2 regions of the Neobacillus phoenicis genome follow, and region 2 is predicted to be linked to the other one. Evidence: riboswitches for the same ligand, from Rfam matches in the RefSeq annotation. Region 2 holds a riboswitch; the other holds the start of a gene.
The links. A riboswitch is a leader RNA that binds a small molecule or an ion and turns the genes downstream of it on or off. The one in region 2 is predicted to bind cobalamin.
Positions count from the first base shown of each region.

Region 1: linked by a shared signal. The riboswitch ahead of AA0X95_RS15005 (ribonucleoside-diphosphate reductase subunit alpha) and the one ahead of AA0X95_RS18845 (DUF4430 domain-containing protein) in region 2 are both predicted to bind cobalamin.

Region 1 covers NZ_CP154847.1:2,880,546-2,885,939, reverse strand. The annotation lists gene AA0X95_RS15015 (flavodoxin domain-containing protein) at 1-142, opposite strand, end outside; gene AA0X95_RS15010 (ribonucleotide-diphosphate reductase subunit beta) at 139-1,185, opposite strand; gene AA0X95_RS15005 (ribonucleoside-diphosphate reductase subunit alpha) at 1,201-3,489, opposite strand; cobalamin riboswitch at 3,620-3,819, opposite strand; gene AA0X95_RS15000 (acyl-CoA thioesterase) at 3,923-4,324, opposite strand; gene AA0X95_RS14995 (iron-containing alcohol dehydrogenase) at 4,349-5,394, opposite strand, start outside.
Region 2 covers NZ_CP154847.1:3,637,536-3,642,929, forward strand. The annotation lists gene AA0X95_RS18840 (DUF4430 domain-containing protein) at 1-492, opposite strand, end outside; gene AA0X95_RS18845 (DUF4430 domain-containing protein) at 548-2,338, opposite strand; cobalamin riboswitch at 2,467-2,655, opposite strand; gene AA0X95_RS18850 (5' nucleotidase, NT5C type) at 2,966-3,538, opposite strand; gene ribE (6,7-dimethyl-8-ribityllumazine synthase) at 3,554-4,024, opposite strand; gene AA0X95_RS18860 (bifunctional 3,4-dihydroxy-2-butanone-4-phosphate synthase/GTP cyclohydrolase II) at 4,254-5,394, opposite strand, start outside.

The DNA of each region.
Region 1 (5,394 bases), 760 kb from region 2:
AGTTACTTAAATCATTGATTTGAAATTGCTCAATTCTAAAAAGTTTAACAACAACTTTCTTCCTATTGAATAACTCTTGAATCAAATGAACTAATTCTTCTGTATTCCCCGTTTTGGAAGAATACACGATAGCTATTTTCATATTTCATCAAATCCATTGGATTGTGTAACCTTTGCATAGGTCCTTGATTTCTGCTCGAAAAAATCGGACTTTGTTTCATTCATCATTTCATCACTGAAAACATGAATCCACGGCATTGGATTGCTTCTGTCCACGTAGAGATTTTGCAAACCAAGCTGACGTAAACGTTTATTAGCAAGATATTCGGTGTACTCCTCATACTGATTTATATTAATTCCATCTATCTCTTGGAAAATCACACGAGCCCATTCTTTTTCTAGCTCAACAGCCTGGCCAACTGCCTGATAAATATAGTCAATGTTGGAATCATTATTTAGTTCTGGATTCTCTGTTAAAAGGATGCGTAAAAACTGGGCCATAAAATAAGCATGTTGCATTTCATCACGTTGAATATAACTAATCATTGTGCTTGTCTTTAACATTTTTTGCTGTCCGGCAAGATAATAGAAAAAAGCAAAGCCTGCATAAAAATAAATACCCTCTAGATTGATAGAATTTACACCTAATTTAAATAGATTTTGCGGAGTAGGATTTTCCCTAAAACATTCATAAGAATATAATATGAGTTGATTTCTTCTTTGCACTATTGGATCACTTTTTGCTTGATTGAATCGGTCATTTTGCTCACTTAAAGGTACAAGAGAACTTAGAATATAGGAATATGATTCATTATGAACCGCCTCCTGCTGTGCAATCACCGCAAATATGGCTTTCATACTTGAATCTGACACATAATCCATCACTTGGCACATCGTTGGTGTTTGCAGGCTGTCCAATGAGGCTAGTTGTGTATTAATACGCAGAAAAACATCTTTCTCTGTTAAACTAAGTTGGTCCCATTGCTTAATATCATCTTGCATATTAATTTCTTGCGCTTTCCAAAAATTAGATAATAATGTTTGATACAAATCGTACATTTGTGGGTACGCAATATCATTCCAGTTAAGCAATCCTGAAGACTGCCCATTAATTATTGCTGTCGTTTTATTCGGAAACTTCGGATTTAGTAGTTTAATTTTTAATAAAGGTGAATGAATTTCCATGAAGTTCTCCTCCCATTAACTATGGCACGCCTCGCATTCTTCTATTTCAGCTTGTGTCGTGCTTCTTACATAATAAGTTGTCTTCAGCCCCTGCTTCCAAGATTCCAAATGAAGATTTAATAAATCTTTCGCTTTTATGTCATGTCGAACATATAGGTTAAAACTAATTGCCTGATCAATATGACGTCCTCGAGCAGCGTTCTGTTTTATACTCCAAACTTGATCAATATCATGCCTTGCACGACGATAATAATTGTAGGTGTGATGGTTTAGGTCAGGTGCTGTCACTTTAAATTTAAAATTCTTCTTCTCTTCAGCGTATTCCACCGAATAGATAGGATCAATTCCATCTGTTGAACCACCAATTTTTGCTGTTGAAGAGTTTGGTGCAATAGCCATAAGCCACCCATTTCGAAGACCATGAATAGCTACCTTCCTCTTTAAATCATTCCACCTATCTGTCTGGTAATTTCTACGTGTAAAATAGTCACCTGTTTGCCACTCAGAACCGCTAAACTGACTATACAACCCTTTCTCTTTTGCTAATTCCATTGAAGACCGAATGGTGTAAAAAGCAATGTCTTCATATAATACATCTGCAAAATGAACGGCCGCATCGGATTCCCATTGAATTCCCTTTAGTGCAAGAAGATGGTGCCAACCAAACGTTCCAAGGCCAACGGCTCTAAACTTTTTATTCGTAATCTGTGCCTGTCCCACTGAGATTGTATTTAAGTCAATGACATTATCCAACATTCTAACTTGTATACTTATTAATCTTTCTAGGATGTTCGCCGGTATAGCTCTTGCTAGATTAATAGAAGACAAATTACACACAACAAAATCACCTGGTTTACGTATCATTACGATGTTTCCCTCTTCGTCCTGATATTCGTTAAAAATCGTTGTAGGTGACATATTTTGCGTAATTTCGGTACATAAGTTACTGCAATAGATAGAAGTACGCCCCTTACCTAAAAGATGTTTATTCGGATTTCTCCTGTTCACTTCGTCACGGTAAAACATGTACGGAGTTCCTGTTTCTAGTTGTGAAACCATAATTCGTGCCATAATATCCATAGCTCGATATGTTTTACGGGGAAGAAGTGGGTTACTTACCGCCTCCTCATATTTCTCGGAAAAATATTTATGATCACTTTCATCATAAAAATCTTCCAATCCAAGAAGATTTCCATTTTCATCTTTCCAGCCCATGATCTGTTTTACCTGATGCGGACAAAACGTATGCCATTCTCCAATACTTTTACCAATATCATTTTTTTCTTCAAGTTTTTGCATAAATAAGTCCGGAATAGTAACCCCGGTAAAAATATCATGAGCTTTCCGTCGCTCATCTCCATTATTTGTTTTTAAGTCAAGGAATCCATTCATAATATCTTTATGAAAAATATCCAAATATACAGCAATGGCTCCCTGCCGCTGACCTAACTGATCAACACTAACAGCTGTATCGTTTACTAACTTGATCCATGGGACAACACCGGAAGAGTTTCCTCTAAATTTCTTAATATCGGAACCTAAAGCACGAACTTTACCATAATAGATTCCAATTCCCCCACCATCTTTACTCAACCTGGCAATATCCCAATTATTTAAATAAATGCTATCAAGTGAATCATCAACCGTATCAATAAAACATGAGGAGAGCTGACCAAAGCTTTTTCCTGTATTCGCTAAGGTAGGAGTTGCAACTGTCATATATAAGTTGCTTAAAGCCCAATATGCCTCTTTTACTAGACTTAAGCGAATGGAGTTCTTTTCGTACTGCATAAGCGTCATAGCAATAATCATGAAACGCTCTTGAGGAAGTTCATAGACGTTCCGTTCATAATCACGTGCAAGGTAACGATCTGCAAATAGGAATAATCCTATGTAATTAAACAAGTGGTCCTTATCTTGACTGATCTCTTTTGCTAAACTATGTATTTCATCTTTACTATATAGGGTTAGTAAGTCACTAGAATAAATTCCTATATCCGTTAGTTTCTTAATGAGTTCATAAAATTCTCCATATTTTTTCGTGGATTCATATCCCCGATTTTTTGCTGCTTCATAATATAATTCATCCAAATACAAGCTAGCTGCCATGAATGTCCAATCGGGTTGATCTAATGCTATTTGGTTAACTGCATAAAATAGCGCTTGCTTTTTAACGTCTAAGTCTGTTCCTCCCAACTGTTTTATATGCTTTTTAAAATCAGAGGCATCAATGTTAAATTTCTGTTCAGCTTGATTAATAGTTTCCAAAACAGAAGCAAGCTCTTCTTGTACCATAATGGTCATAGTTTTTCCTCCAAAATAAAAAAATCCGCTCAAGGTGAATTGAGCGGATGAAACGATAACAATACGGAAGACGAAAAAATTTCAGGTGTCTCCTGTCGCCACCGTTTCATCTTCTCAATCCCCGAAGAAGTTGAAACATCTTAAGAAAGACAGGTCTCCTGACTTATGCTTCTCCCTACTATGAGCCCTTCCCGTATAAGCGCCTAATCAATTAAACTCTCTTATACAGTGGTTTTCCCATTTCGTCAGCATTTACAGTTGCGGGGGCAGTTCTGGTATTTCACCAGATTCCCTATTAAGCCTAACGGCATCTCTTCTCAAGGCAAACACAATATATGGTTTTTAATAACAAAAACATAACAACATCTTGTATAAAGCGGTTAAAATAAATACTAGTATATATTCCATAAAATATCAAGCATCTTTTTCTATATCATTCACTCCGTTGATATAGGTTCAGTTCTAGTTCTCTTCTAATCTCTTGAGGTATTGTTTCAGATTGTTGTGTTTTGAGATTAAAGTTTACATAAGTGGCTGTTCCTTTTACACAAATTCTTCCTTCCTGATGGATTTCCTCATAAAGCTGTAAACTGGAATTTCCTATCCTTTTAACCCATGTAAAAACTTCTACATCCTTTCCAAAATATATTTGTTTTAAATAATCCACGTTCATATTGAGAATAATCATTTTCCAATTTTCAAAGGAAGAGTCAGGGGTAAATAATTTGAAAATTTCGTTTCTAGCTGCTTCAAACCAAATTGGTATGGTTGTATTATTGATATGACCCACCCCGTCCGTCTCAGAAACACGAGGTTCAATGACTTTTTTATACATAAAGGCTTCCCCCTTCTCCATAAGTTAGTTATCTTTTGTTATAACTCCTTCATAAGCCTTGACGTAAATTTGCTCAATTGCTTCAATAGTAAACTCTTTTGGGCTCCTATTTAATAGCCTTTTCTGTTTAAACCCATTCTCAGCCAACCGTTTAACATCCTTCCGTTGGATGTTATACGCACTTAGTGTTGTAGGCAGACCGACATCTTGCACTAAGTCTAGTAAGCAATGAACCACTTCCTGCGCGATTTCCTTTTCACTTTTCCCCTTGCTCGTTATCGAAAATAGGTCAGCGACAATCATGATTTTTTCCAAACAAGCCGGCCAAATATAATCATAGACGTAAGGTAATAAAACAGCATTTGATTCCCCATGAGGTATTTTATATAAGCCACCAAGGGGGTAAGCTAGACCATGAACCCCAGCCACACCTGCATTAAAAAAACTTAATCCCGCCAATAAACTGGCTAATGACATTTGTTCTCTTGCTAACCTATCTTGACCGTTCTCTACTGCCGTACGAATACTATCAATTATCTTTCTCATTGCTTCTAGTGCTAAAATATCGGTTAGTGGAGTGGCGTTTTTTGAAGTATAAGCCTCTAAGGCGTGTGTGAAGGCATCAATGCCGCTTGCAGCTGTTACTCTTGGTGGTAATGTGTAAGTTAACGATGCATCGACAATTGCATAATCAGCCAACAAATATTCGTGAGTGATAACATCTTTGGTTTCCTCTAAAGAAAAAACAGCGATATCTGTAACCTCTGCACCCGTTCCAGATGTCGTCGGAATTAAAACCTTTTGTAGCCCCTTTTTTGAAAGCTTTTTCGTTCCGCTTAAATTTAAATAGTCCTCTACACAGCCTTCGTTTTCTACAAGGACGGCAGCAGCCTTTGCTAAATCCAGCGCACTCCCTCCGCCTACACCAATAACTAAACAAGGATTGTATTTTCTAATTTCACTTACCACTTGATTCCCCACCACTATTGGAGGCTCCGGCACAACATTAGTATCTAATTGAAATTCAATATTTAGCTCTTCCAAGATGGTCAGAATGGGTTGAATCACAC
Region 2 (5,394 bases):
ACTAACTTTTGTGGCAGAAACGATGGTGCCTCGATCCTTTGGGCCAACAATCGATAACGTTACCGTAGTGGCTGGCTTTGGTGGTGTGGTTGTACTCGGCTTTGATGTAGGAGTAGTCGACGGTTGTGTTTGGGTTGGAGTCGTCGGAGTACTACTTTTATTTGTAGTCGCAGCCGTATTTGTTTTGGTCGTAGCATTTTGTTGCTGATTAGATTGACTCGCTTGCTTCGGGGTACTAGTTGGTTCTGTAGACTGATTTTCCTTTTTTTCTTCAGAAGCAACCGTTGAAGAATCCATAGGTTTGTTTTGTTCACTACTCGGTTCTGCTTTTGCCTCTTCCTTTTTTTCTGGTTCGTTTTGTTTTTCTACTTGAACAGTTTTTTCTTCTTTTTTTGTTTCCTTCGTAGTTTGTTCATTCGATCCACATCCAACTAAGGAGAACAAAACGAATAATAGACTAAGAAATGCTGTACCTTTCATCCATTTTTTCATAGGTGCGCCTCCTCTAGGTTGCCCCTCCTAACTAGTAGGAGGGGACAAATTTTACTTATGAAAATCTTTTTCTTTGCTTCATATAAACTAGACTTCCAATTAGAATAATTAAAAGACCAACCACGAGCATGTTATACATATCTGATGCAGTATTTGGCAACGTATGTCCCTTCACACTATTACTACCATTATCTTGATTAGGAGTTGTCTGTGCTGGTGTCTCTTCACTAGGTGTTTGAGTCTCAGGCTTCTCCGTTTCAGGCTTTTGTTCAACTAATGGAAGCTGATATAAGGAGCCTTTTCCTGTTGTATACAGCTGATACGAAGCTAACGCCTGGATTCCTTGTGAAGTGGTAAACGCATCACTTACGTCTCCTCCCTGCCAATCAAAGCCGCCATCGGCATTTTGGAAGGATAGAAAATATTCAACAAGACCTGTAAATGGAGCTGTTTTCGCATCCACCCCTAAAGTTGACAGGGCAATGATGGTCTGGGCTGCTGTTGAGCTATTATTTATTTTTGATGCTTGATATTGTGTTGATAAATACTGGATGGCAGCATCGACCTTGCCCTTCACTTCAGGCTGTTCTTTATATGGAGCAAGAGCTGTTAAAATCATCGCAGTTGTATCAATATCGCTGGTAGCACTTTCATCCCATGCCCAGCCGCCATCTTGATTTTGTCTATCTAACAAATGCTTGACTAACTTTTCTCTCGTCCATTGTGCTGATTCAGGAATGGAAAAGTCCGCGCTATCTAATGCAATAAGTGCATAGGACACCCCAATTAACCCTTGCTTTGTCACATTACCATTGTAAATTGCCTCCACCAAATTGAATCCTTCTACGTTGGTTGGATCTCCACCTGCTGCAAGAATTCCAAGAACATACCGCTCTGTATCGGTGATTCTATTGAACTTCCCTTGTTTTTCCTTGACTAGAGATTTTACTGATGCAATGTATGTAGCAGGAATTGTCTGTCCTGTTTGTTTTAAGGCAATTACTTCCCATTCGCCTAGATTATTCTGCAACACATATTTGCTGGCTGAATCAACGGAAGTTTGAATTGTTTTTTCAGAAACCGTTCCACCAGATGGATTTGGGTTTGCTTCTCCTCCAGTGTTAGCATCACCTGATCCATCTTCCCAAGATTCAAGTTTAAAACTAATTTGATTTCCTGATTGAAGCTGATAGCTGTCCGCTCCAACCTCAGCCATTTTATCGTTTACGTAAAATGCCCAATAATTTGTGCCTTCTGCTTGTATATCATTAATAGAGGTAATCATTTTTCCGTAGTGGCTTTCACTGTATCCAACCTTATCAGGGCCAAGAATTACTTGTAATAGTTGAAATGCAGTTGGACTTCCAATCACTTCAATTCCTGATTGATCAGTAACGTTACTTTTATCACTATTAACCACTTTGAGCGAAACCGTATTCTGTGGGGTTTTTGTCCAATCTGTCAAACGGAACGTTAATTGGTCACCATTTTGGACGACATAGGTGTCAGAACCAACCTGTGCAGCAACACCATTGATAAAAAATGCCCAATAATTTGTCCCTTCTGCTTTTACCCCATTAATTCCTGTGAGCATTTTCCCATAGGAGGTATCAGAAAATTCAACATTGCTTTCACCAACAGCTGCTATTAACGCTGCTGTTGCGGTTTCAGTATCACTGATTTGAACAGAGGATTTTGCTAAGATTGGGTCAGCTCCATCCAAACCCAAAATTGTAATGGACACTTGTTTCCCTTGGTCAGCTGCTAGAACAGGAGCTTGTAGTCCGCTCGTGAATAGAGTAAAAATTAGCAGCATGACCATCCACACATTACTTTTCTTCATCATTTTGAAACTCTTCCTTTCCTAGTTAAATAGACATAAAAAAATCCCCCTAAAAGGAGGAGGAGTGTTATGTACGTTAAGGAGGAAACGAGAAACCGCTTCTATTCTTAACACTCTCCTATCCGCGTAGGCTGTTGTGTTCAAAAACAGGCAGGTTTCCTGGCTCATGATCATCGCTCCCTAAGTCTTCCCATCTATCGACAGTGACAAATTTAGGTTGCTCCCATTTACAGTGGCGGGACCGCGTTGGCTTTAAACCAACTTCCCTATTAAGCTTAAAGTCTATCAAAGACCTTAGCACCTGTTTTACCGAGCTATTTTTTTATGTTAACCCTATTATAGTAAAAAACAGTCAGGTTTGTATATATTTAATATCTATAATGGTGCTTTTTTTGATTCGCTGATAAATTCTTAAATCCGCTGATAACAGTTGAAAATTCGCTGATAAATTTCTAGATTCGCTGATAAACCCAGAAAATTCGCTGATAAAAAATTTAAACTTTAAATTTATTGTGTAATTTTACACTACAATTTGTAATTTTAGCAGGAATTAATTAAAAATTGGAATTCAATTGTAAAAATATTAGTCGTTTTCCATAAAAAATAGGAGAAGGCACACATAGCCTTCTCCTATTTTTTATCTTCAAGTAGAATTTTCTTCAGCTCTGACCAACAATGAATTCTTGGCAGTTGAATGTGTAGGTTGTAAGAGCTGTTTTTCATTAATACTTTTGATCCTGACTCCATAAGAGTCCCCAATACTGCGGGTTTGTCGTCAAAATAATAATCTAACCCTAAATCTTGAATGATGTTAATCTTTTCTGAATCCTTCATCCCGCAATAAAAAGAATGTTCATCGACGGGAAAACCAGCTTTTACTAGCCAGTTTCTCGTACGTTCACAATGCTCCACTGGTCTTGAGGTAATATAATAAATCTCATGTCCTTCAAGTTTAAGCTCGTTCAGAACCTCAACGGCATGTGGAAACGGTGAACAGTCTGTGTAATAAATCTCCTCCAAGGAATCATGCCACATCCTGCTCCCTTCTTGATCACTTAACCCGAAAGGCTCATGGATTTCAAGAGTTGTTAAGCTATGGTAAGCTTCAATAGGAACAGCCTTCTGTAATTTTTTATTATACAAATGAAAGGCATGCTCTCTTAGATTTATTAATGTATCATCGATATCAAACCCAAACTTCATCAGATGTCTGCTTTCTTATTGCTCAATATTTCTACATAAATTAGCCATTTCGATGGCAGAGACAGCAGCATCCCAGCCCTTATTGCCTGCTTTTGTTCCCGCACGCTCAATAGCTTGTTCAATGGAGTCTGTTGTTAACACCCCAAAAATAACTGGAATGCCAGTAGTTAATGCAGTCGCTGAAACACCTTTAGCTGCTTCATTACAAACATAATCAAAGTGAGGCGTTGAGCCACGGATAACGGTACCAAGCGTGATTACTGCATCATATTTTTTACTATTCGCCATTTTTTGAGCAATTAACGGGATTTCAAATGCACCTGGCACCCAAGCGATATCAACGTTTGCTTCTTCAACACCATGTCTTTTTAGCGCATCTTGTGCTCCGCCTAATAATTTGCTGGTAATAAATTCATTAAATCGTCCAACCACGATTCCAACTTTTAATCCTGATCCTACTAAATTTCCTTCAAATGTGTGTCCCATGTGTATGCCTCCAAATAATTATATTTTTGTCTTTATATTAAGGCTTTGTTAAAGTGGTCTGTTGATTTCCGTTCCAGGCACACTTCGCTTTCCGCGGGGCGTTCCGGGAGCCTCCTCGTCGTTCCTCCTGCGGGGTCTCCCGAGACCGCTACTCCCGCAGGAGTCTTTGCGCCTTCCACTCCAATCAACAGAGTATAGAAATTAACAATGTTCTTTAACACAGTCTATATTAATAATGAAACATGTGCCCTAATTTATCATGCTTTGTTCGTAAATAATTGGCGTTTTCTTTTCTCATTTCCATCTGCAGTGGCACTCGCTCAATTACTTCGAGGTCGTAGCCCTTCAAACCTTTAATTTTACGGGGATTGTTCGTTAACAGCATCATTTTCTTAATGCCTAAGTCCTTCAAGATTTGAGCCCCGATGCCGTATTCCCTTAAATCAGCTCCAAAGCCAAGCTTTTCATTCGCTTCAACGGTATCATAGCCTTCTTCTTGCAGCTTATACGCTCTCATTTTATTTAACAGGCCGATTCCGCGTCCTTCCTGGCGCATGTACAAAAGCACGCCATTTCCCGCTTGATTGATTTGACTTAAGGCTGCATGAAGCTGTGGCCCGCAATCACAGCGGTAGGAACCAAAAACATCTCCTGTTAAACATTCTGAATGAACTCTGACAAGAACAGGTGTATCAGGGTCGATTTCCCCCTTCACTAATGCAACATGTTCTTTATCATCAACAAGATTGGAATACCCTACAGCTTTAAAGGTGCCAAATTCTGTAGGCAAATTGATTTCCACCTCACGTTTGACTAAGTTATCCTTTTTGTTTCGATATTCAATCAAGTCTTTAATAGTAATCATTTTTAAGTTTAGCTCATCTGCTATTTTTCTAAGCTGAGGAACACGTGCCATAGTCCCATCTTCATTCATGATTTCACAAATGACCCCCGCAGGCTTAGAGCCGCACAATCTAGCTAAATCTACAGCTGCCTCAGTGTGTCCTGTCCGTCGCAAGACTCCACCTTTTTTTGCGATTAACGGGAAGATATGACCAGGTCTTTTAAAATCACTTGCTTTTGCTTCAGGATCAAGCATGCTTAAGACAGTGGCTGACCTTTCATAAGCAGAAATCCCTGTCGTTGAAAACTTATGATCAATACTGACTGTAAAGGCAGTTCCGTGAGGATCCGTGTTTTTAGAAACCATGGGTATTAAATCCAATTTTTGCGCTAACTCTTCTTCTATCGGTACACATACCAGCCCTCTGCCGTGAGTGACCATAAAATTAATAACAGATGGGGTAGTTTTTTCAGCTAGGGCAATAAAGTCCCCTTCATTTTCTCTATCCTCATCATCACAAACAATG